Regions from separate parts of the Pseudomonas sp. TNT2022 ID642 genome, predicted to be linked through region 1. Evidence: predicted binding sites of a transcription regulator. Region 1 holds the regulator's gene; the other holds the start of a gene.
What was found. Region 1 encodes sigma-54, which starts transcription at its own class of promoters, with help from an activator protein. Its sites were predicted from a motif close to ANTGGCATNNANNTTGCTNT; they were not measured.

Region 1 (4,196 bases):
GCATGCTGGCGATCTGACGCAGCAACTCCAGGTGCGCATCGGTGGCGGCTTCCGGGACCAGCAATACGAACAGCAGGTCAACCGGGGCGCCATCGATGGCGTCGAAATCGATTGGCGCTTCAAGGTGCATCAAGGCGCTGATAGGCGACTGGCAACCCTTGAGACGGCAGTGAGGAATGGCGATGCCGTTACCAAAACCGGTGGAGCCGAGTTTTTCACGGGCAATCAACGCCTCGAAGACATCTTGCATCTCCAGATCCGGCACTTCGCGGGCGATCAGGTTGGCAATTTGTTCGAGGGCTTTCTTTTTACTGCCGCCCGGCACGTTCACGAGGGAACGGCCGGGGGTCAGGATGTTTTCAAGTCGGATCATGGGGTGGGGGGGTTATCGACCGGTAGCGCCCTGAAGGAGGCTCTGGGTCTTTTCCTTATGCTTTTTGAGTTGGCGATCCAGCTTGTCGGTCAGTGAGTCGATCGCAGCATACATATCAGTATCTTCTGCGTTGGCGACCACTTCGCTGCCGGGTATATGCAAGGTGGCTTCGATTTTCTGCTTCAGCTTTTCGACGCACATCGTGACTTGCACGTTGGTGATCTTGTCGAAATGGCGCTCCAGTCGTTGGAGTTTTTCCTCGATATAGGAACGCAGAGGTTGGGTCACTTCCAGTTGGTGTCCACTGATGTTGACTTGCATACAGCTTCTCCTTCGTTGCCAGTGCATAAAGCGGCAGGCTGGATAGCCTGCCACTGGAACGCTGTAACGTGGCTTACATCAACCGCTTGCGTTCGCTCGAAGGCGCGATCCCGAGAGATTCGCGGTACTTGGCGACGGTGCGGCGAGCCACCTGAATGCCTTGTGCCTCCAGTAAACCAGCGATCTTGCTGTCACTCAACGGCTTTTTCTGATTTTCCGCTGCAACCAGTTTTTTGATGATCGCGCGGATCGCTGTGGACGAGCATTCGCCGCCTTCGGAGGTGCTGACGTGGCTGGAGAAAAAGTATTTCAACTCATAAATACCGCGCGGGGTATGCATGAATTTCTGTGTGGTCACCCGTGAAATCGTTGATTCGTGCATGCCGACCGCTTCGGCGATGTCGTGCAGGACCAGCGGCTTCATGGCTTCGTCGCCGTACTCCAGAAAACCGCGTTGATGCTCGACGATCTGGGTGGCTACTTTCATCAGGGTTTCGTTGCGGCTTTGCAGGCTCTTGATGAACCAGCGGGCTTCCTGCAACTGATTGCGCATGAAAGTGTTGTCGGCGCTGGTGTCGGCGCGACGGACGAAACCGGCGTATTGGGCGTTGACGCGCAGGCGCGGCACCGATTCCTGATTCAGCTCGACCAGCCAGCGCTCGTTGTCCTTGCGCACGATCACGTCAGGGACGACGTATTCGGCTTCAGTGGACTCGATCTGAGAGCCCGGACGCGGATTGAGGCTTTGCACCAGTTCGATGACCTGGCGCAGTTCGTCTTCCTTGAGTTTCATGCGCCGCATCAACTGGCTGTAGTCGCGGCTGCCGAGCAGGTCGATGTAATCGGTGACCAGGCGTTTGGCTTCAGCCAGCCAAGGCGTCTTGGCTGGCAACTGGCGTAATTGCAGCAGCAGGCACTCGCCGAGATTGCGCGCGCCGATGCCGGCCGGTTCAAACTGCTGGATGCGGTGCAGGACCGCTTCGATTTCGTCCAGTTCGATGTCCAGTTCCGGGTCGAACGCCTCAAGGATCTCTTCGAGGGTTTCGTCCAGGTAGCCCTGATTGTTGATGCAATCGATCAGGGTCACGGCGATCAGGCGATCGGTGTCGGACATCGGTGCGAGGTTCAGTTGCCACAGCAGGTGGCTTTGCAGGCTCTCGCCGGCGGACGTGCGGGTGGTGAAGTCCCATTCGTCATCGTCGCTGCTGGGCAGGCTGCTGGCGCTGGTCTGGTAAACGTCTTCCCACGCGGTATCGACGGGAAGTTCGTTGGGGATACGCTCGCTCCAGTCACCTTCCTCAAGGTTGTCCACCGTGGGTGCGGTTTCCTGATAGGAGGGTTCCTGGATTTCGATGGGCTTCTGTTCGGCGTTGTCGGCCATGGGGTCGGAATTGTCGAAGTCGTCGCCTTCTTCCTGGCGTTCGAGCATCGGATTGGATTCCAGAGCCTCCTGGATTTCCTGTTGCAGATCCAGGGTCGACAATTGGAGCAGGCGGATGGCCTGTTGCAGCTGCGGTGTCATCGTCAGCTGCTGGCCCATTCTCAAGACTAGCGATGGTTTCATGGCAGGGGCTTAACACCTTATTCGCCGGCGCTATGCGCCATCCACTACAGGGCGCCGGAGCGCCAAACTTAAGCAAATTATATGCCTGAAACTGAAGTGTTTGCCTAGAGCGCTGTAACAATTAAAGCGTATTAATTCCTGCTTGAATCGATACAGCGCCCGGGCGGCGCACCGGGCACTGTTACGCTTACAGGCGGAACTCGTGACCCAGATACACTTCCTTGACCAGATCGTTGGCCAGGATGGTTTCTGCATCGCCTTCAGCGATCAGTTGACCATCGTTGACGATGTAAGCGGTTTCGCAGATGTCCAGCGTCTCGCGGACGTTGTGGTCGGTGATCAATACACCGATACCCTTGGCCTTGAGGTGGTGGATGATCTGCTTGATGTCGCCGACCGAGATCGGGTCGACGCCGGCGAACGGTTCGTCGAGCAGGATGAATTTTGGTGCCGTTGCCAGCGCGCGAGCAATTTCCACTCGGCGGCGTTCACCACCGGACAGGCTCATGCCAAGGTTGTCGCGGATGTGGCTGATGTGGAATTCCTGCAGCAGGCTTTCCAGCTCTTTGCGGCGACCGGCCTTGTCGAGTTCCTGACGGGTCTCGAGGATGGCCATGATGTTGTCAGCCACCGACAGTTTGCGGAAGATCGACGCTTCTTGCGGCAGATAGCCGATGCCGGCCTTTGCACGACCGTGCATCGGCTGGTGGCTGACGTCCAGATCGTCGATCAGTACGCGGCCCTGATCGGCCTGTACCAGGCCGACGATCATGTAGAAGCAAGTGGTCTTGCCGGCACCGTTCGGGCCGAGCAGACCGACGATCTGGCCGCTGTCGATCGACAGGCTGACGTCACGCACGACCTGGCGGCTTTTATAGGCCTTGGCCAGGTGCTGAGCTTTCAGAGTTGCCATTACTGGGTTTTCTCGTCGGTTTTCTTCTTCGGCTGGATCACCATGTCGATGCGCGGACGCGACTCGGTGACCTTGTTGCCGGTAGCGCGACCGGCGCTGGCCAGTTTCTTCACGGTGTCGTAGACGATTTTCTCGCCCTGAGTGACGTTGCCGTCTTTGTCGACGACCTTGGCCTTGTCGATCAGTACGACGCGGTTTTGCTGGGCGTGGTATTGAATCGTCACGCCGTAGCCTTGAACCGGTTTGGTGTCACCCTGGGTTTGCAACTGTTCAAAGTAAGCCAGGTTGCCCACGGAGGTCACTACGTCGATATCGCCATTCGGCGCGCGAGTCATGGTCACCGTGTTGCCTTTAACGATCATCGAACCCTGGGTGATGATTACATCACCTTTATAGGTGGCGATGCCGTTCTTGTCGTCCAGTTGGGCGTCGTCGGCTTGAATGCGGATAGGTTGCTGCTGATCGTTCGGCAGAGCCCAGGCGCTCACGCTTCCCAGTGCTGCGCCCAGACTGAGCAAAATAGGGAGGGTTTTAACGAGCCTCATACTGTCCTCTTACGTTCGATAGCAGGTGTATCCTGCTTTCCTTCAGGTACGCTTTCATTCCAACGCCAGTCGATACACCGCCAGCGCCGTCGATTCTAACGGGTTGCTCGGTCTGCGCATATTCCTGCTGCGGGAACACGGTCATGCGAGTGGAAGTGATCAGGATGTCACGCTTCTTTTCATCGGTGCGCGCAACGCGTACCGAATCGATCAGTTCGACTTCGGTGCCGCCTGAATTCACTTCACCGCGCTCACTGGTCACGTGCCACGGGAATTCTGTTCCGCGATACATGTTCAGGTCGGGTTTGGTCACGAGCGTGACGTCGGTTGCCTTAACGTGCTCGGCTTTCTCGGACGTCATTTCATACTGCACCTTGCCATCCGGCAGGTATTGCAGGGTATGCGTGTTGGTTGCATACCAGTCGATAGGCGTTTCCACCGAGGTGACCGGTGGTTTGTCGAGAAAGCGTTCCGGGCTGA
Region 2 (4,196 bases), on a different contig from region 1:
CTCTGCGAAGGGGTGATGTCAGGCGTCGAAAAAATGTCGTTTGAGCGTTCATACGAGTTAAAAAGCAAGCGCCGTGCCGTTTAGCAATGAATGTGCGTCGCAACAACACTTGGCGTTGGTGTAGGAGTCTGGGCATGGCTGGTGTAATGGATTCGGTGAACCAGCGCACGCAACTGGTAGGGCAGAATCGCCTGGAGCTGTTGTTGTTCCGTCTTGACGGTCAGCAGCTCTACGGAATCAACGTGTTCAAGGTACGGGAAGTGTTGCAGTGCCCGTCGCTGACGTTGATGCCCAAGTCCAGTCCTGTCGTGTGCGGGGTGGCAAATATCCGGGGGGCGACCATTCCGATCCTTGATCTGGCAATGGCCACCGGTTCCGGAGCGTTGAAGGACAAGAACAACCCGTTCGTGATCATCACGGAGTACAACACCAAGACCCAGGGTTTCCTGGTCCGCTCGGTGGAGCGCATCGTCAACATGAACTGGGAAGAGATTCATCCGCCGCCCAAGGGCACGGGTCGCGATCATTACCTGACCGCTGTGACTCGGGTGGACAATCAGTTAGTCGAAATCATCGACGTCGAGAAAGTGTTGGCCGAAGTTGCGCCGACACCGGAAGCGATTTCGGTGGGCGTGGTCGATGTCGAGACCCAGACCAAGGCACTGTCGTTGCGTGTCTTGACGGTCGATGACTCGTCGGTGGCGCGCAAGCAGGTCACGCGTTGTCTGCAGACGATCGGTGTCGAAGTGGTGGCGCTGAACGACGGCAAGCAGGCGCTGGATTACCTGCGCAAGCTGGTCGATGAGGGCAAGAAGCCGGAAGAAGAGTTCCTGATGATGATTTCCGACATCGAGATGCCGGAGATGGACGGGTACACCCTGACGGCGGAAATCCGCGGCGACGCACGCATGCAAAAGCTTCATATCATCCTGCATACTTCGTTGTCCGGGGTATTCAATCAGGCGATGGTCAAGAAAGTCGGTGCTGATGACTTCCTGGCCAAGTTCCGCCCTGATGACCTGGCATCCCGGGTAGTCGACCGGATCAAAGCAGCAGATATCAGCTAGGAGCGCTTTGCTCCTGGCGGTCAACACGATTTAAGAGGCGGCATCATTGTCTACGGGTAATTTGGATTTCGAACAGTTCCGGGTCTTCCTGGAAAAAGCCTGTGGCATTTTGCTCGGTGAAAACAAGCAGTACCTGGTCTCGAGCCGTCTCAACAAACTGATGGAGCAGCAAGGCATCAAATCCCTGGGTGAGCTGGTTCAGCGCATCCAGACCCAGCCGCGCAGCGGTTTGCGCGAGCAGGTGGTCGATGCCATGACGACCAACGAAACCCTGTGGTTTCGTGACACCTATCCGTTTGAAGTCTTGAAGAACAAGGTGCTGCCTGAAGCGATCAAGGCCAGCCCCAACCAGCGTCTGCGGATCTGGTCGGCAGCCTGCTCGTCGGGCCAGGAACCGTACTCGCTGTCGATGTCGATCGACGAGTTCGAGCGCAGCAACCTTGGCCAGCTGAAAATGGGCGTGCAGATCGTTGCCACTGATTTGTCCGGCCTTATGCTGACCAACTGCAAGACGGGCGAATACGACAGCCTGGCGATCGGTCGCGGTTTGTCGCCGGAACGCCTGCAGCGTTACTTCGACCCGAAAGGGCCGGGGCGCTGGGTGATCAAGGCGCCGATCAAGAACCGCGTGGAATTCCGCTCGTTCAACCTGCTCGACAGCTATGCGGCGCTGGGCAAGTTCGACATCGTGTTCTGCCGCAACGTGCTGATCTACTTCTCTGCCGAAGTGAAGAAAGACATCCTGTTGCGCATTCACAGCACGTTGAAGCCGGGCGGTTATCTGTTCCTTGGCGCTTCCGAGGCGCTGAACGGTTTGCCGGACCATTACCAGATGGTTCAGTGCAGCCCGGGGATCATTTACCAGGCGAAGTGAAGCATGCGGAAAAAAGGGAGCCCTCAAGGGCTCCTTTTTTTTGCCGCATGCTTCACGTAGGAGCTGCCGAAGGCTGCGATCTTTTGATTTTGTTTTTTAAGAACAAGATCAAAAGATCGTCCGATCGCGGCCCGAGCCTTCGGCAGCTCCTACAGGGGGGAGGTGTTAACAGGAAGAAGCGGCAGAAAAGCGGCATCCGGCGGAAACCGGTTGCCGCTTTTCTGGCATTGCCGCTTTGCCGACTCCCGGCAAAGCCCCGGTTTATGAGGGTTTTGTGGTTTGGCACGGCGCTTGCTAAAGCTCAGTTACGAAAAACCGGTCACCTGAAGGTTCCCGACATGAGCATCAGCTTCGATAAAGCGCTCGGCATTCACGAAAAGGCATTGGGCTTCCGCGCCCAGCGTGCCGAAGTGCTGGCCAACAACATCGCCAACGCCGATACCCCGAACTACAAGGCGCGGGATCTGGACTTCTCCAAAGTGCTTGAAGCACAGACCCAGAAAAACGCCAACGGCACCATCGCGTTGAACATGACCAACAGCCGTCACATCGAAGCTGAAGGCCTGGGCAACGGCGACGAATCGCTGATGTATCGCACGCCGATGCAACCTTCGATCGACCAGAACACCGTGGACGCCCAACTGGAACAGTCGAACTACGCGGAAAACGCCGTCGGCTTCCAGGCCAGCTTCACCCTGCTCAACAGCAAATTCAAAGGGCTGGTGTCAGCCCTGCGCGGAGAGTAATTCATGTCCCTGTCCAGCGTTTTCAACATTGCCGGCAGCGGCATGAGCGCACAAACCACGCGTCTGAACACCGTGGCCTCGAACATCGCCAACGCCGAGACCGTCTCGTCGAGCATCGACCAGACCTATCGCGCCCGTCACCCGGTATTCGCCACCATGTTCCAGGGCGGCCAGAACAGCGGCAGCAACTCGCTGTTCCAGAGCCAGGACGCGGCCGGTCAGGGCGTACAGGTACTCGGTGTGGTCGAAGACCAGAGCAACCTCGAAGCGCGCTACGAGCCGAACCACCCGGCGGCTGACGCCAAAGGCTACGTCTACTACCCGAACGTCAACGTGGTGGAAGAAATGGCTGACATGATTTCCGCGAGTCGTTCGTTCCAGACCAACGCCGAAATGATGAACACCGCCAAAACCATGATGCAGAAGGTACTGACCCTCGGTCAGTAATAAGGGGCGACTGCCATGAGTGTTACTGATACCACCGCTACGCCGAGCCTGAAGGACATCCTCGCCAACTCGGCGAAGACCAGCAGCACCACGACGGGCGGCATCGCTTCGGCGACCAACAGTGCCACCGGCGGTCAAGCGCTGGGCAAGGACGCGTTCCTGCAATTGCTGGTTACCCAGCTGAAAAACCAGAACCCGCTCGACCCGCAGGACAACAGCGCATTCGTTGCGCAGTTGGCGCAGTTCAGCAGCCTCGAAGGCATCACCACGCTCAACAGCACCGTGAGTGGCCTGGCCGGCAACTACAACTCGTCGCAAGCGCTGCAGGCTTCGTCGCTGGTCGGTCGCAATGTGATCGTGCAGACCAACACCGCGCAGCTCGACGATCCGAGCAAAGGCCTGACCGGTTCGGTGAACCTGTCGACGTCCATTGCTGAAGGTACCGTGACCATCACCGACAGCAGCGGCAAGACGGTTCGTACCATCGATCTGGGCAGTCGCGCCGCTGGCAGTGCCAGCTTCACCTGGGACGGCAAGGACACGTCCGGCACCCTCGTGCCGACCGGTACCTACACCTTCAAGGCGAGCGCACCGATCAACGGCACCGCGACCGATCTGGCCACTTACCTGCCGGCAACGGTGAACAGCGTGACGATCAGCCAGACCGGTGGCGAGCTGATGCTCAACCTGGCTGGCAAGGGCTCCGTTGCCCTGTCCAAAGTACAAACCATTGGTATATAGAGCCGACTAACCGGCAACAAAGGAGTGGAATATGTCTTTCAATATCGGCCTTAGCGGTCTCTATGCAGCCAACAAACAACTGGACGTGACCGGCAACAACATCGCCAACGTCGCGACCGCCGGTTTCAAATCGTCCCGTGCAGAGTTCGAAGACGTTTACTCGGCGACCCGCCTGGGCACCGGCAGCAAAGTCATCGGCAACGGTGTGCGCCTGGCCAACGTTTCCCAGCAGTTCACCCAGGGTGACATCAACAACACCGGCAACGTGTTGGACATGGGTATCAACGGTTCCGGCTTCTTCACCATGAGCAACAACGGCTC

Region 2: the regulator sigma-54 is predicted to act here: its motif matches at 2,220-2,239, upstream of flgB (flagellar basal body rod protein FlgB).

The regions. Positions count from the first base shown of each region.
Region 1 is NZ_JAMDGW010000001.1:70,436-74,631, forward strand. It holds gene ptsN (PTS IIA-like nitrogen regulatory protein PtsN) at 1-373, opposite strand, end outside; gene hpf (ribosome hibernation-promoting factor, HPF/YfiA family) at 386-694, opposite strand; gene M5G26_RS00310 (RNA polymerase factor sigma-54) at 768-2,258, opposite strand; gene lptB (LPS export ABC transporter ATP-binding protein) at 2,446-3,171, opposite strand; gene lptA (lipopolysaccharide transport periplasmic protein LptA) at 3,171-3,716, opposite strand; gene lptC (LPS export ABC transporter periplasmic protein LptC) at 3,703-4,196, opposite strand, start outside.
Region 2 is NZ_JAMDGW010000022.1:9,768-13,963, forward strand. It holds gene flgA (flagellar basal body P-ring formation chaperone FlgA) at 1-52, opposite strand, end outside; gene M5G26_RS22115 (chemotaxis protein CheV) at 135-1,067, shown strand; gene cheR (protein-glutamate O-methyltransferase CheR) at 1,114-1,941, shown strand; gene flgB (flagellar basal body rod protein FlgB) at 2,280-2,687, shown strand; gene flgC (flagellar basal body rod protein FlgC) at 2,691-3,134, shown strand; gene flgD (flagellar hook assembly protein FlgD) at 3,150-3,875, shown strand; gene flgE (flagellar hook protein FlgE) at 3,907-4,196, shown strand, end outside.